DNA from 2 places in the Ventrimonas faecis genome. Region 1 is predicted to be linked to the other one. Evidence: predicted binding sites of a transcription regulator. Region 1 holds the regulator's gene; the other holds the start of a gene.
What was found. Region 1 encodes NrdR, which represses ribonucleotide reductase genes. Its sites were predicted from a motif close to CACAANATNTTGTG; they were not measured.
Positions count from the first base shown of each region.

Region 2: nrdD (anaerobic ribonucleoside-triphosphate reductase) is a predicted target of NrdR. The motif match lies at 3,117-3,130, and genes of this name have one in related genera.

Region 1 is NZ_JBBMFJ010000015.1:287-9,076, forward strand. It holds gene WMO41_RS08230 (DEAD/DEAH box helicase) at 1-3,119, opposite strand, end outside; gene argS (arginine--tRNA ligase) at 3,199-4,965, opposite strand; gene efp (elongation factor P) at 5,152-5,709, shown strand; gene WMO41_RS08245 (YqeG family HAD IIIA-type phosphatase) at 5,797-6,300, opposite strand; gene nrdR (transcriptional regulator NrdR) at 6,318-6,779, opposite strand; gene WMO41_RS08255 (PRC-barrel domain-containing protein) at 6,909-7,175, opposite strand; gene WMO41_RS08260 (MetQ/NlpA family ABC transporter substrate-binding protein) at 7,280-8,173, opposite strand; gene WMO41_RS08265 (methionine ABC transporter permease MetI) at 8,306-8,790, opposite strand, start outside.
Region 2 is NZ_JBBMFJ010000022.1:24,213-33,002, reverse strand. It holds gene WMO41_RS10810 (Wzt carbohydrate-binding domain-containing protein) at 1-624, opposite strand, end outside; gene nrdD (anaerobic ribonucleoside-triphosphate reductase) at 907-3,096, opposite strand; gene WMO41_RS10800 (D-alanyl-D-alanine carboxypeptidase family protein) at 3,477-4,832, shown strand; gene WMO41_RS10795 (S8 family peptidase) at 4,947-6,458, opposite strand; gene tuf (elongation factor Tu) at 6,691-7,884, opposite strand; gene fusA (elongation factor G) at 8,067-8,790, opposite strand, start outside.

The DNA of each region.
Region 1 (8,790 bases):
TTTTCCTCTACCGTATCTTTCATGATCAGCTTGAATACCGATACCTGTTTCTCCTGTCCGATACGGTGAGCGCGGTCGGTGGCCTGATTCTGGGCTGCCACATTCCACCACGGATCGTAGTGGATCACGATGTCGGCCGCTGTTAAGTTTAAGCCGGTTCCTCCTGCCTTTAAGGAAATCAGGAATACCGGCGTCTCATCGGTCTGAAATGCTCCGGCCATGCGAATTCGCTCTTCCTTCGGCGTTGCGCCTGTCAGTTCATGGAAGGCAATGCCTTCCTTCTTTAACCGCTGTCCGATCAACTCCAGCATGGACGTGAACTGGGAGAACAGAAGGATCTTATGGCCTCCCGCGATGCCTCCCGTAATCAGTTCCATGCAGGTGTCAAGCTTGGCCGAACCGCCCTTGTAGCGGTCGAAGCACAATGACGGATCGCAGCAGATCTGGCGCAGCTTTGTAAGCTCTGCCAGCACCTGAATGCGCTCGGTTCCGTAGGTATCGCCGCTCATCTGCTCCAGTTCTTCCTTTAAAGCCAGGGCATGGGCGGTGTAGAGCTGTTTCTGCTCTTTCTCCGCCATAGAGTACACCACGGTCTCCAGCTTGTCTGGAAGATCTTTTAAAACATCCTTCTTCAAACGGCGCAGCACAAACGGGCCGGAAAGCCGCCGCAGGCTCTCCAGTGCGTACGGATCTCCGTCTTTGGCAATGGGGGACTCAAACTGCTTGCGGAACCGGGAATAGGTAAATAAAAATCCCGGCATTAAATAGTCGAAAATGCTCCACAGCTCCGACAGACGGTTTTCAATCGGCGTACCGGTCAGGGCGTAGCGGGTCTGGGCCTTAATCAGCTTCACTGACCTGGCGCTCTGAGTCAGCGGATTCTTGATGTACTGAGCCTCGTCAATCACCTGGAACCGGAACTGAAATGGCTCGTAGCAGGCGATATCACGTTTTAAGAGGTCGTAGGAGGTGATGAGAATCTGCGGGTGGCAGATGGCCTCTGCTGATTCCTGGGCATCTGCCTGAACAGTTGTCTCCGAAGCAGCTGTTTCCAGGTGCTCCGTTCCGAGCTGCGCCGCGATTTTCAATATCTTCTCCCGCTCCGGCGCAGTGCCCGTCACAGTCTGCACGGTGAGTCCCGGCGCGAACCGGTTTAACTCATTTTCCCAGTTGTAGACCAGGGAAGCCGGACATACAATCAGAGACTGGGACTCCGGGTGCTCCTCTGCCTCGGCCTGCAGCAGCGCAATGATCTGGATGGTCTTTCCAAGGCCCATATCGTCGGCCAGAATGCCGCCAAATCCATTTACGTCCAGCGTTTTGAGCCAGCGGTAGCCGGTCTTCTGATAACCGCGCAGCACCTGCTGCAAAGACGCCGGAACCACATAGTCGCTGTCTTCCACGGACTTCATACCGCGGACCACGGCCCGAAACAGATTATCCCGGTAAAAGGTGATGCCATTGCCCTCTTTTAATACACTGTCCAGATACAGGGCACGGTAAACCGGAACCTTGACCAGACCGGACAAAAGCTCCTCTCTTCCAATACCGAGACTGTCCGTCATGCGGGCCACCGTCATGAGACCATTTTCATCTACATTTAAGAACTCCCCGCTGCGCAGACGGTAATACTTCTTTTTCGGATCGTAGCCGGATAAGATATCCAGCAGCTCGTCCCGGGACATGCCCTCGGCGTCTACACTCAGTTCCAGCCATCTTCCGGCAGTCTGTACGCCCACCTTTACCTGCGGGGATGGCAGGACGCGAATTTTCCGGGCTGCATCAGATACCAGCACCTGCCCCAGCTCCATGAATTCCTCCATGCCCTCGGAGAGCAGGCGGTACAATGCCTCCTCATCGTTCCGGATGACCAGATACTCCGACTCGCCGTCCCGGTACTGGAAATACCGGGTGATGACCTGGCTGATCTTAAACTCGCCCGGCACATCACGGCAGATGATCCGAGGCACCTTGTCATCGTTGAGCGGAGAGAAGGAAAAATCGCCGTAGGACAGCAGCGGCTTCATGGTAATCTCGTCCGGACCGGTGCTGTCAAAGGAGAACTGCGCCTTCAGTTCTTTCGGACGGTAGCTTTCCAGATCCACATCGTGGACGGTAAGCTCCGCGTAAGGAAGAATCTTCTGCAGTACCCGCTCGTAAAACAGCGGAATGTCGCGGTCCTGAATATCCAGAGTGTGGCTCTTTTTATCTTTTAATACCTGCTCCAGGAACACGCCCAGCTCCCGGGATTCTGTCTCATCCAGGCACACCAGGCTTGTCTCGTTTCCCACATACCAGCCCCGCTCCCCCGGAATACCAAAGAGCTCCTGATCGATCGAAACGGCAATGCCATCCCGGCCCGCCCGGCGGATCTGTACCGGCAGGCGCATGCACTCCTGCTTTACCTTCACATTACAGTGGCTGCCATCGCCAAACTCCACCTCCAGATCCCGGTTTTCCATAAGCTGGAAAAAGCGGTCCCGGTTAGCGCGGTTTAAATTCAGAGTGCGAAGCCCCTGCATGGTGACAAACGAACTCTTCCGGAACTGCTCAAAATGTTCCTGATAAACCTGCACCAGCTCCAGAAGAAGGGCACACAGCTCCCGGTCCTCTTCCGCAAAGGCATTCAGGCTGTGATGGAAGGTCAGCTGCTTTCCATAAGATACGCTGGCTCCTGTGCGTACTGCCTCCGCAAAGGACATCAGGTCCTTTATAATATAAAAACGATCCCGGCCAAGCTTGAATTCCAGACTGGCAGAACCGTTTTTTAACATCAGGCGCGGCACCAGCCGGATCTCTGTCTCCTCCGCATCTTCAATGATCTTTGCCACTTCCCGGTTGGTATACTCCCGGATCATGGTACGGATCTCCTGCGATGTGGAGACAGGACGGCCGGAATGCTGCTCCTGCTCTTTTTTCCATTGTTCCCACACAAGCTTTGCGTGCGCGCACATGCCCCGGTAGGAATTTCCATTTACACAAGAACAAGAGTAGTCACGAACCTGACTACCCTTGACATATAAACTCACCTTATATAAGCTGTCTCCATCCTGGACGGAGGCGCGGATTCCCTGCTCTCCCTTCCAGAATGTGCTGGTGGCAGACTCCGTTATCTTCATAAAAAGTGCCTCCTTGCGCATACTGGTGAAATACGTGACATGCCTGCTCAGCTCGATTCCGCTTCGCTGTAACGTCAAATTACATCCTCTCCGGCGCTTCAAATCCAAGTACCTGGATGCATACCTCAAGCACGCGTTTTACCAGAGTAATGAGGGCGATCCAGCTTGCCTGGCGCGCTTTGTCTTCCTCTGCCAGAATGCGGGTATCGTGGTAGAAGCTGTTGAAGGCGTTGGACAGGTCGAAGATGTACTGACAGATCTTGTGCGGCGCGGTCTCTGCAAACGCATTCTCCATAACATCGTTGTACTTGGACAGCTCCAGCATCAGAGTCTTCTCGGCGTCACTGGCTGCCGGAAGAATGGTCTCTGCCGTTGTGCCCGGGTTCTGTGCCTCATACTTGCCCAGAATGGATTTGATACGAACAATGGTGTACAGAATGTACGGACCAGTATTTCCCTCAAAGGAGATGAAGCGGTCAATATCGAACACGTAATCTTTGGCTGCCTGGTTGGACAGGTCACCATATTTTAAGGCTGCAAGGCCGACAATCTTGGCGGTCTCCTTTGCCTCTGCCTCATCCATGCTGCGGTTTTCCATGATGCGGTTGTAAACAGCCTCATCGATGTCCGCAATGAGGTGCTCCAGACGCATCACGCCGCCCTCTCTGGTCTTAAACGGCTTGCCGTCCTTGCCGTTCATGGTACCAAAGCCGATGTGGATCATCGGGGTCTCCGGCTTTACATAGCCGGCCTTCTTTGCCACACGGAACACCTGCTTGAAGTGAAGCTCCTGACGCTTATCGGTAATGTAAACGTACTTGACCGGATGGAAATCCTTCTCACGCTGGATGATGGTTCCCAGATCGGAGGTTGCGTACAGGGCAGCACCGTCAGACTTGCGCACGATACACGGCGGCAGCTCCTTGGAGTCGGTCGGCTCGGTTACGTCTACAACCAGAGCGCCCTGGCTCTCGTATGCCAGACCCTTGTCCTGCAGGTCCTGAATCAGCCACGGAATATACTCCTCCGCGTCACTCTCGCCTTTCCAGAGTTCAAAATGAACGTCCAGATTGTCGTAGTTTCTCTTTAAGTCTGCCAGGGAAACACTCATGATATGTTTCCAGATGGCAGTGTACGGCGGATAGCCCTTCTGAAGCTTGAAGGTAGCGGTCTGCGCACGCTCCTTGAAAGCCTCGTCTACTTTGGACTTGCCGCTGGCAGTCGGGTAGATATCCTCCAGCTCGCTGATGGTAAACGGCGGCTCGGACGGATATTCTCCGGTGTAGTTTTCATCGAAATAAACCAGATCCGGCTTGCGGTCACGCAGTTCCTCGATGATGAGGCCCATCTGCAGGCCCCAGTCACCAAGATGTACGTCACCGATCATGTTGTAGCCTAAGTAACGGCCCATGCGCTTTACGCTCTCACCAATAACGGCAGAACGCAGGTGGCCGACATGGAGCGGCTTTGCCACGTTGGCTCCGCCGTAGTCCACGATAATAGTCTCTCCGTGGCCCTCTTCCTCCACGCCAAGCTTCTCTTCCTTTGCCATGCCGTTCATGAGATCAGCCAGATAAGCGGTATTTAAACGGATGTTGATGAAACCAGGCATTACGGCATTGATTTCGGAAAACATGCCGTCTCCGCTTAATTTCTCAACAACCTCATTCGCAATGTCGATCGGTTTCTTTTTATATGCCTTGGCCGCTGCCATAGCGCCGTTGCACTGGTACTCACATAAGTCCGGGCGGTTGGATAAGACAACCTTTGCGTAGGATGCGTCGTAGCCACAGGCGGTAAATGCAGACTTCATCTCGTCCGCGATCAGATCCAGAATTCTTTTCACCTTTGTTTCTCCTTTGATTGGTTTCACTGTAACGTTTTCTTCATACTGAACTATTATTATACCCGATTTAAGGTCAAAATGCAAGAAAAGGCCTGTTTAAGCCAAAAAACAGTTGAAAAATCATGTCTTTTAGTATAGAATATAGTAGATTAATAGCGAGTACGCAAATTCAAGGAGGAATATCACATGATTTCAGCAGGTGATTTTAGAAACGGCATTACCTTGGAAATCGAGGGTAACGTATACCAGATCGTAGAGTTCCAGCACGTAAAACCGGGTAAAGGTGCTGCATTCGTAAGAACCAAAATCAAAAACGTTATGACCGGCGCAGTAGTAGAGAGAACTTTCCGTCCGACCGAGAAATTCCCGTCCGCAAGAATCGACCGTGTCGATATGCAGTATCTGTACGAGGATGGCGATCTGTACAACTTCATGAACATGGAGAACTACGAGCAGATGGCTCTTGCTTCCGACGTAATCGGTGACGCATTAAAGTTCGTTAAGGAGAACGAGGTTGTTAAGATCTGCTCTTACAACGGCAAAGTATTCTCCGTAGAGCCGCCGTTATTCGTAGAGCTTGAGATCACCAACACCGAGCCGGGCTTCAAGGGCGATACCGCTCAGGGCGCAACCAAGCCGGCAACCGTTGAGACTGGCGCAACCGTATACGTTCCGCTGTTCGTTGACAACGGTGACAAGATCAAGATCGACACCCGTACCGGTGAGTACCTGTCCAGAGTTTAATACTCCGCACAGTTTCCGGTCAAATCAACCGAACGCAAAAGAGGCAATTCCTTTTCCGGGAACTGCCTCTTTTTTGTTTGCTGCTTTTTAATTTTTCTTTCTATCACGCTTATAAAAATACAGCACAACCGCCTCCAGATACCGCTTTAACACAATCTGGATTTCTTCCTTCGGATTGATGGGTTTTACCAGGATCCCATAAATTCCGGCCCGGTTCGCGCCGTACACATCGGTAAAGAGCTGGTCTCCCACAAACAAAACCTCGTCTTTGCAAAGTCCCATCTCTTCTACCGCCCGGTTGTAATTTTTTATTCCCGGCTTTCCGGCCTTGTAAATGTAAGGAGAATGAACCTGCCCGGCAAAGGACTTCACCCGCGGCTCCTTGTTGTTTGAGAGAAGAAGGGTCTGAAATCCCAGTCCGTGAAGCTGCTCAAACAAAGCCAGAGCACGCTCGTCCGCCGGAGCACCGTGGGGAACCAAGGTATTATCAATATCAAAAATGACTCCCTTTTTTCCTTTTTCTTTCCAGCCCTCCCAGTCGATTTCATAGGTGCTGTCCACCCATTCTCTGGGATAAAATGGTTCTAATATCACAATCGTACCCTGTCCTACTTTCGCTTATTTTCCAGAAGCTTTCCAAGCTCCTCCATAAAGGTGTTGACATCCTTAAATTCCCGGTAGACCGACGCAAAGCGCACATAGGCTACCTCATCCAGCTGCTTTAACTTCTGCATGACCAGTTCTCCGATTGCGGAGGTTTCCACCTCCCGGTCTTCCATGGTAAAGATCTCGTTCTCAATTTCATCGATCATCTGGTTGATCTGCTGAATGGAGACAGGCCGCTTATGGCAGGAATGCACCACCCCCGCCTCGATTTTGGAACGGTCATACGGTTCACGGGACTGGTCCTTTTTGATGACCATGAGGGGCATGGTTTCCAGTTTCTCATATGTGGTAAAGCGCTTTCCGCAGACCACGCACTGACGGCGGCGGCGGATGGAGCTGTTATCCTCTGCCGGACGGGAATCAATGACTTTGGTATCTGCTGCGCCGCAAAATGGACACTTCAAGTTGTTTTCCTCCTGTGTATCACTTTTGTCATTATTTTAACCCATCCTTTACATGGACGCAAGTATTTTTAAAGCACGAAACCGTTATAAAACTGACATACCCAGTCACAGTTCATGCGTTGCACAAACCTAATCGCACTTGCACGGTTTCTCGATGTCCTTCAGCTTCTTAACCTCCACCAGAATAATGTCATCCCCGATCTGGCACACGTCCTTGAACGGAATGATGTATTCCTTCTCCCGCCCGAAGATTCCGCACAGGCAGCCAGGCCCCGGAACGATCAGATGGGTGATGCAGCCGTTTTCCGGGTTAAATTCCACATCGCCCACAAACCCCAGCTTTTTGCAGTCGCAGATGTTGATGACTTCTTTTTTTTTTAAATCAAACATACGCATAGGCCACATCCGGAACAAAACGTTCTTACTGTAGTCTATGCGTATCGTTTCCAGGCGGTTCCTAAAGGAGGCCTGGCGCATTCTTTTTCATTTTCGTCTGCTGATTAGAATAACGGAACAACAGCGCCCTCGTAGGTCTGCTCGATGTACTCTTTGACTGCGTCGCTGGTCAGAACCTCCATGAGTGCTTTGGTCTTCGCATCCTCTTCCTTGCCCTCCTGAACAGCTACAACGTTACCATAGGTAGTTGCTGCCTCAGAGTCAGAAGCCTCTACTGCCAGTGCGTCAGATACCTTTAAGCCAGCCTCAATTGCGTAGTTGCCGTTGATAACCGCAATGTCAACATCCGGAAGTGAACGCGGAACCTGTGCTGCCTCAACCTCAAGGATGTCAAGGTTCTTCGGGTTCTCTACGATGTCGGTCTTGGTTGCTTTTAAGCCAGCGCCATCTTTCAGCTTTAACAGGCCATTTGCCTCAAGAAGAAGCAGGGCCCGGGCCTCGTTGGTTGCGTCGTTCGGAACTGCTACCTTTGCGCCGTCTGCCAGTGCATCCAGGGTTGCGGTCTTGCCTGCGTAAATACCAAACGGCTCGTAGTGGATCTTGCCTGCGCTTACTAACTTGGTTCCTCTCTCCTCATTGAACTGCTCCAGATATGGAAGATGCTGGAAATAGTTTGCATCCAGATCACCTGCGTCCAGTGCCAGGTTCGGCTGAACGTAATCGGTGTACTCCACGATCTTTAAGTTGTAGCCTTTCTTTGCCAGCTCTTCTCTTGCTGCCTCCAGAATCTCTGCGTGAGGTGCCGGGCTTGCGCCTACGGTCAGATCCTCCAGATCTCCGGTGGTCTCCTCTGCTGCTTCGCTGCTCTCTGCCTCTGCTGCGGAAGTCTCTGCTGCCTCTGCTGCTGCAGTGGTCTCAGCCGGTTTGCTGCCGCCGCATGCGGTCAGGGCTGCTGCTGCCAGGAATGCTGCTGCGATCACACCAATGTTCTTTTTCATAATACTTATCCTCCTCGATAAATAAATTTGATTTATATGGCCTTTGGCCGACAGCCGTGTGACCGGCTGCTAAATCCGCTGTCTGTTTGTCTCCGGCCCGGTTTGTCAGGTTTTCTCCCCTGTCCAAACGCTCTACCGGATTCGTTTGTCACTCTTTCTTGCCAGTCTCATGCCGATCTCCTGAATAACCTGGACAATGATGACCAGAATGGCTACCGTCACCAGCATGATGTCCGTCTCATAACGGTAGTAACCGTAGTTGATGGCAATGCCGCCCAGTCCGCCGCCGCCAACCGCGCCTGCCATAGCGGAATAGCCCAGAATGGTGGTGGTGGAGATAGCCGCTCCGATTAAGAGGGACGGCTTTGACTCCGGAAGCAGAACCTTCCAGATGATCTGGAACGTGGAAGCTCCCATAGACTTTGCTGCCTCAATGACACCGGCATCAATCTCCTTAAAGGAAGACTCTACCATGCGGGCAATGTAGGGCGCCGCGGATGCCACCAGCGGCGGCACGACCGCTTTCCAGCCAAGGCTCGTTCCCACCAACTTTCTGGTAACCGGGATCATCATGATCAGAAGAATGAGGAACGGCACCGACCGGAGCAGGTTGATGA
Region 2 (8,790 bases), on a different contig from region 1:
ATGGGTAACCATAAGAATGGTGGTTCCGTTCTTTCGGATTTCCTCCATGCGGCGGTAGCACTTGGACTGGAAGAACACGTCTCCCACAGAAAGTGCCTCATCCACAATCAGGATTTCCGGCTCTACATTAATAGACAGCGCAAAAGCCAGCCGCACAAACATACCGCTGGAATAGGTTTTCACCGGCTGGTAAACGAAATCTCCAATATCGGCAAACTCCAGAATATCCGGGAGTTTTTCATCCATCTGCTTTTTGGAGAAGCCCATCATGGTTCCGTTCATATAGATATTCTCAATGCCGGTGTAATCCATGTTGAAGCCCGCTCCCAGCTCCAGAAGCGCCGAGATGACTCCGCTCACCCGGACCTGACCGCTGGTTGGCGTCAGCACTCCGGTGATAATTTTTAAAATAGTTGATTTGCCGGAACCATTCGTTCCGATGATGCCTACCGTCTCGCCCTTCTTTACATTGAATGAAATATCACTCAGCGCAAAAAAGTCCTTGTGGTAGTTTTTGTGGGTTAAGCTGAGGGATTCCTTCAGCCGGTCAATCGGCTTGTCATACAGCTTATATATCTTGCTCACGTCCTGTACCTGGATCGCGTATTCGTTATTTGAAGACATGGTATTCCTTTCATCCGCAGAGCCGCAAAAGCTGCGTTTTTCTTCTCACAAATGCCCAAAAACGGGGGCACTTTTCCGCCCATCTGGCCCTGCAGGCCGCAATACGGGTAATTTACCACGACAGTATACCATTAATTTTCATCAGGTGCAAGGCAAGCGAGGGTGCGCACCATAATTTTCATAAAAATGTTAGAATTGCTATCTTGTAAAACCACGAAAATGCCGGGCGGCGCCATTTAGCGCCTGCCCGGCATTTTCTATATTCAAATCAATTTTTATTTTTTAAAGATGTAGCACGCGGTCGCGGATCTCCTGTGTCCGGCCCTGGTTCCAGAACTGGGTTCCGATGTAGCCGCAGGTACGGCGCGCAACGGACATCTTGTCCTGGGCACGGTTGCCGCAGTTCGGGCACTCCCAGACCAGCTTGCCGGACTCGTCCTCGACGATCTTGATCTCGCCATCGTAGCCACAGCACTCGCAGTAATCGCTCTTGGTGTTCAGCTCTGCATACATGATGTTCTCGTAGATAAACTTCATGACGGACAGAACCGCCGGAATATTCTGCTGCATATTCGGCACTTCCACGTAGCTGATGGCTCCGCCCGGAGACAGCTTCTGGAATTCGGACTCGAATTTCAGCTTGCTGAAGGCGTCAATCTCCTCAGTTACATGAACGTGGTAGCTGTTGGTGATATAGTTCTTATCAGTTACGCCCGGGATGATGCCGAAGCGTTTCTGTAAGCATTTCGCAAACTTGTAGGTGGTGGACTCCATCGGGGTGCCGTATACGGAGTAGCTGATGTTCTCTGCCTCTTTCCACTCCTTGCACTTGTCGTTCATCTTCTGCATAACAGCCAGAGCGAACGGTTTTGCGGACGGGTCGGTGTGGGACTTTCCGGTCATGCGCACGCACATCTCATGCAGGCCGCAGTAGCCCAGGGAAATGGTGGAATAACCGTTAAACAAAAGCTTATCGATGGTCTCTCCCTTTTTCAGTCTTGCCAGGGCACCGTTCTGCCACAGGATCGGAGCGACATCGGAGATGGTGCCGAGCAGACGCTCATGACGGCAGCGCAGCGCGCGGTGGCAAAGCTCCAGGCGCTCCTCAAAAATCTCCCAGAAGCGGTCCATATCGCCCTCAGAAGAGCAGGCCACATCCACCAGGTTGATGGTGACAACGCCCTGATTGAAACGGCCGTAGAACTTGTGGCTTCCGTCTGCGTTTCTCTGTGAATCCTCTACGGTCAGGAAGGAACGGCAGCCCATGCACGGGTACACGTTTCCGCCCTTCATCTCCTTCATGATCTTCGCGGAGATGTAGTCCGGCACCATGCGCTTTGCGGTACATTTCGCGGCAAGCTCAGTTAAGTGCCAGTATTTGGAATCTTCGGTAATGTTGTCCTCGTCCAGAACATAGATCAGTTTCGGGAATGCCGGGGTGATCCACACGCCCTTCTCGTTCTTGACGCCCTGCATTCTCTGGATCATGACTTCCTCAATGATCATAGCCAGATCGTCACGGGTGCGGCCCTCCGGAACCTCATCCAGATACATGAACATGGTAACAAACGGAGCCTGTCCATTACAGGTCATCAGAGTAATAAGCTGATACTGGATGGTCTGGATACCACTCTTGATCTCCTCGCGCAGTCTGCGTTCTACTACGCGGTCGATGATGGCGTCATCCAAAGACTCACCGCACTCCTGACGCTCCGCGATGACATTCTTGCGCAGTTTCTGACGGCTGATGTCTACAAACGGAGCCAGATGTGCCAGGGAGAAGGATTGTCCGCCGTACTGGTTGCTGGCTACCTGCGCCACGATCTGGGTGGTAACATTGCAGGCGGTAAAGAAGCTGTGCGGCTTCTCGATCATGGTCTCGCTGATCACGGTGCCATTCTGGAGCATGTCCTCCAGGTTGATCAGGTCACAGTTGTGCTCCTTCTGCGCAAAATAATCGGTATCGTGGAAGTGGATGATACCCGCCTCATGGGCGCGCACGATCTCCTCCGGAAGCAGAACACGGCGGCTTAAATCCTTGCTGACCTCACCAGCCATGTAATCACGCTGGGTAGAGTTGATGACCGGGTTCTTGTTGGAGTTCTCCTGTTTTACTTCCTCATTCAGATGCTCGATCAGAGCCAGGATGCCGTTGTCGGTCGTGTTGGATTTTCTGGTCAGCTCTCTCTTGTAACGGTAACGCACATATTTCTGCGCCACCTCATAACCGCGCATCTCCATAATGCCGGTCTCTACCATATCCTGAATATCTTCTACGTTTACCGCATGCGTAGCCTCTTCCACCTGCTTTGCGATCATGTCTGCCACTGCGTTGATCTGATACTCATTCAGCTGATGAAGATGATCCACACTGGCATTGGCCTTGGTGATCGCGCTCACAATTTTGGAGACATCGAAAGAAACTTCCTTGCCGTTTCTCTTGATCACATTTGTCTTAACATCCGTAGTCATGCCCAAACCCCTCTCGTATATACTATATCTTGTATTTTTATTGATTATAAACAACTATATGTCGTAGCAGAAATTATGATACTACAAATGTGGGGAAAATGGAAGTGGCAATTTCACGAATATTTCATGGAATATTTGGTTGAATATTTATTTTACATAAGGTATGATTAGACAGGTCCGTTTTGCCAAAATTCGGAAATTTCCGCAGAGTTCCTTGCTTTTCACTCGGAGCGGCAAACGGAAAAAGAACACAGGAGGTTCGCACATTGCTGAATAAATGGAAACAAAAGATAACAAAATTTGTATGTTTTGCCCTAACATGCCAGTTGTTCGTTTTGACGGCCTGGGCAAAACCCGACTGGCCCTCTGACACCGGCATCATGGCTGAAGCGGGCATTGTCATGGATATGGATTCCGGCGCCATTCTGTATGGCCAGAACATTCACCTGCCGTACTATCCGGCCAGCATCACCAAGATTCTCACAGCACTCATCGTCCTGGAAAATTGCAATCTGCAAGATACTGTAACATTTTCTACGACGGCTGTCAACCAGGTTGAGGCCGACAGCGGAAATAAAATCAGTGTCGTGGCCGGAGATGAACTTTCCGTAGAGGATTGTCTCTACTCTCTGCTTCTGGTCTCCTGCAACCAGGCTGCCAATGCCCTGGCTGAGCACACCGCGGGCAGCATCCCCGCCTTCGTGGACATGATGAATGAAAAGCTGGTGGAACTGGGATGCCAGGAAAGCCATTTTGAAAACCCATCCGGCTTAAACAATGACAATCAGTATGTTTCCGCTTACGATATGGCCCTGATTGCGCAGGCCGCCTACGACAACGATACCTTGGTGGAGATCAGCTCCTCTACCACCCATAAAATCGCGCCGACCACCCAGAATCCGGATGGCTTCACCATCCGCGGGGAGCACCGTCTCTGTGTGACCGAAGATCCGAGCAGCCCGTATTACTACCCGGAGGCCGTAGCCGGAAAGACCGGATACCTGATCAAAGCCGGCAATACCCTGGTCACCTACGCGGTAAAAGACAACCGCCGCCTGGTCTCCGTTATCTTAAAAGGGCAGCCGAGACAATACTTCGTAGACGGTAAGGCACTTCTGGAATTTGGATTCCGTTCCTTCCAGGACTATACCGTGGCAGACTATGAAAGCCGTTACGTGACCGGAAACGAAACCATCAATCTGGATAAGGGTTCCTTCCAGGCGTCCGACCTGATGATCGATCCGGACAGCGTCATCACCCTGCCAAATGGCGCCACCTTTGAGGATGCGGACATTTCCCTTGGCGCGCTGCCGGAGATCAGTCCTGACAACGCCGTGGCTCTGCTCACCTACAGCTACAATGACCGGACCATCGGAACTGCATACCTGCTGGCAAAAGACGGCGTCACCATCGACGGGGATGATCCGGACACAGAAACCGCCCCATCAGATACCGACGCCTCAAACACAGCGGCTTCCGTGGCCACTGCTTCCAACGCAGAGAAGCCTCAGCGGCCTCACAAAAATATTTCCGTGGCCGGTGTCCTGATCACGATGCTGATCGTACTTCTCGCACTTGGTATGATCGGCCTTGTAAGCTGGTTTATCTACTCCAAAAAGAAAGAGGCAAGACTGCTGGCAGAGCGCCGGGAGCGCCGCAGACAGCGGTTAAAACGTTCCGGTGATGAAGAAGAGTTTGAGCGCCTGCTAAATGAATACAAAAACAAAAAGAAATAAATCCGCACTGCGGTATACATCGCAAAAAGGATATGAAAAAGCCCATGAAAACATTTCTCATTGTTTTCATGGGCTTTTCTGATGCCGTTTCGATATGTTTTCCAGGTTGTCAGCTTACCACCCCAGGTTAACCGGTTCCCCGCCACCTGCCGTGATGGTTTTGGATGCAGAGGCCGTACTCTCTGACTGCGCCGCACCGTCTGACGTGCTGTCACTGCCCTGGCTCTCCTGCGCAGTCCCGGCTGTCTGCTCTGCGCTCTGCTCTGCCTGCGCGCTGTCCGCGTTCTCCGTTGTTCTTCCATAGTTCAGCGCTGCGTACACATCCAGCATGCCATTGCTGCTGAGTTTGCCTTCCAGCGGCGGAATCTTACGTGCTGTTTCCAGAAGAACTTTCCGGATATCGGAAAGCTGCAGGTCCGTGCGGTAGGAATACAGGAATGCCGCCGCTCCAGTCACCATCGGGGCAGACATGGATGTTCCTGTCATAAATCCATAACCGCTGTTTGCAATGGTGCTGACAATGTAGGTGCCCGGCGCCGCAATATCCACGCTCTTTGCTCCGTAGTTGGAGCTTTCCGCCAGGCTTCCGTCAAACATCAGGTTTGCCACGGAAATGACATTGTCCAGGTCGAAGGAGGATGGGTAATCCGGCTTCTGATCGGTATCTTCTCCGATTCCCTTTGCGTCACCATTTCCTGCAGATACCACAAATAACATCTTCGAATCCCGCATTACCTTATCCAGTTCCGGATAATACTCCGTAGTTCCAAAACTGAGATTGCAGATGGAGGCTCCGTTTGCTTCCGCATAGCGGATGGCCTCAATAATGGCCTTTTCCTCTCCAACACCATACTGGGTTCCCAGGGCCTTCAATACCATGACCTTCACATACTTGTTGTCTGTGATTCCGGCAATGCCGCCATTTCCACGGGCCGCGGCAATGGTTCCCGCCGCATGGGTACCGTGGTCATCCTCACTGCCCTTGCAGAGTTCATTGTTTCCATCAAAGAAATTCCAGCCATGGACATCGTCTATATAACCGTTTCCGTCATTGTCAATGCCGTCCCCCGGAATCTCATCTTCATTGGTCCAGATGGCATCCTTCAGATCTGGATGATTGATGTCAATTCCGGTATCTATGACCGCTACCACCACCTGACGGTGCTCCTCCGTGCTGGAATCGTAGAGGTTCCACGCCGGGAGAATATTGATATCCACCCCACGTCTTGCCCGGATCTCTTTGATACGGTAAGCATCCGGTCCGGCTACCGGGGCCGGCATGCCAAGATAATTTGCCAGATCAATATAAGTTGCCAGCTTCGGATTGCTGTCCTTAAACCGGTTTGTGATCTCACTGTACTGTAATTCCGCATCGTTTTTCAGCCCCCACTGATACCGGGAATAACTGTCCGAGGAAGACAGATTGGCCACGCCAGGACCGTAAACATCGGCATGAAAGGTATATTGGGCTGTTGTCTCCGCGGATTCACCTTCCGGCTCTGCCACCAGCGCTTCCGAAACTGCAGCACTGTTGCCGGCCGGTACAGCCACTGCCAGATGCAGTCCCGCTCCGCAGAGCACTGCCGCCAGCGCTGTTGCCGCCTGCTGTTTCCATTTCATTTTCATAATATACTCCTCAATTTTTCTCTACTCCTGCGTAACTGTTCAGTACCCTCACAGTTACACTCCTGCCAATTATAACACAACTGTCCATACTTTAGTTTGAAGATTGTGTGAAATTCATACAACAGAAAAACCCGTGGAGAAAATCTCCACGGGTCATCTTACGTTTGGACACAGTAGGCGCACCAGGCGCATCTACATAATATGAAAATTTCGATTAATTTCTAATTAGAGATTAGTCGCAGATGGTAACAACACGACCTGAACCTACGGTTCTACCACCCTCACGGATAGCGAAACGAAGACCCTGCTCCATAGCTACCGGATGGATCAGCTCAACGGTCATCTCTACGTTATCACCAGGCATGCACATCTCGGTACCAGCCGGGAGCTCGCAAACGCCGGTTACGTCAGTTGTTCTGAAGTAGAACTGCGGACGATAGTTGTTGAAGAACGGGGTATGACGACCACCCTCGTCTTTGGTCAGAACGTAAACCTGTGCGGTAAACTTATTGTGGCACTTTACAGATGCCGGCTTACACAGAACCTGTCCACGCTCGATCTCAGTTCTCTGGATACCACGAAGCAGAGCACCGATGTTATCACCAGCCTGAGCCTCATCCAGTAACTTACGGAACATCTCGATACCGGTAACAACGGTCTTCTTGGTCTCCTCGTGGATACCAACGATCTCAACCTCATCGTTCAGATGAAGAACACCACGCTCTACACGGCCGGTAGCAACGGTACCACGACCGGTAATGGTGAATACATCCTCTACAGGCATCAGGAACGGCTTATCAGTCTCACGCTGCGGATCCGGGATCCAGCTGTCAACTGCGTCCATAAGCTCCATGATCTTGTCGCCCCACTCGCCCTTCGGATCTTCCAGAGCCTTCAGAGCAGAACCCTGAATGATCGGGGTGTCATCGCCCGGGAACTCGTACTCGTTCAGCAGCTCACGGATCTCCATGTCTACTAACTCAAGCAGCTCCGGATCGTCAACCATATCACACTTGTTCATGAATACAACGATGTACGGTACGCCTACCTGACGAGAAAGCAGGATGTGCTCTCTGGTCTGAGCCATAACACCATCGGTTGCTGCTACTACAAGGATAGCGCCATCCATCTGAGCTGCACCGGTGATCATGTTCTTAACGTAGTCAGCATGTCCTGGGCAGTCAACGTGTGCATAGTGTCTCTTCTCAGTCTCATACTCAACGTGTGCGGTAGAAATGGTGATACCACGCTCTCTCTCCTCCGGAGCCTTATCGATGTTCTCGAAATCGGTAGCGGTGTTACCAGCAACTCTCTCAGACAGAACTTTGGTGATTGCTGCGGTCAGAGTGGTTTTACCATGGTCAACGTGGCCGATGGTACCAATGTTACAATGCGGTTTGGTTCTTTCAAACTTTGCTTTTGCCATTTTATAACGTCCTCCTTGATTTGCCCGCCTAGTACGGGCGATTGATTATATGGTTAGGCTGTTCTTTATTATATGCTATTTACGCAATATTTTCAAGCCTTTTCTCTATTCCGGCCGGCAGCTCCGCAGCATGTTCTTTGATAAAAACAACCGCAGAACTACCGATTGGAAATTAGATTACATTATTTCTTGTGCTCGTTGATAACCTTCTCCTGTACGGACTTCGGAACCGGCTCGTACTTCTCGAAGAACATGGAGTAGTTACCACGTCCCTGAGTCTTGGAACGAAGGTCAGTAGAGTAACCGAACATCTCGGAAAGCGGAACGTATGCCTTAACGATCTTACCGCCGCCTAAGTCATCCATACCCTCGATACGGCCACGACGGGAGTTGATATCACCGATAACATCACCCATGTACTCCTCAGGCATGGTAACCTCAACCTTCATGATCGGCTCAAGCAGGATAGCGCCTGCCTTCTGCATAGCCTCCTTGAACGCCATGGAACCAGCGATCTTGAATGCCATCTCGTTAGAGTCGACCTCATGGTAAGAACCATCGTATACGGTAGCTTTTACGCCGAGTACCGGGAATCCAGCAAGGATACCGGACTTAGCAGCCTCTTCGATACCAGCGCCAACTGCCGGGATGTACTCTTTCGGGATAGCACCACCGACAACGGTAGACTCGAACTTGAAGGTCTCTTCTGCGTTCGCATCCATCGGCTCGAAGTGAACTTTACAGTGACCATACTGACCACGACCACCAGACTGCTTAGCATATTTGCTGTCTACGTCTACGGCCTTGGTGAAGGTCTCTTTGTAAGCAACCTGCGGAGCACCAACGTTAGCTTCTACGTTGAACTCTCTCAGAAGACGGTCTACGATGATCTCCAGATGTAACTCA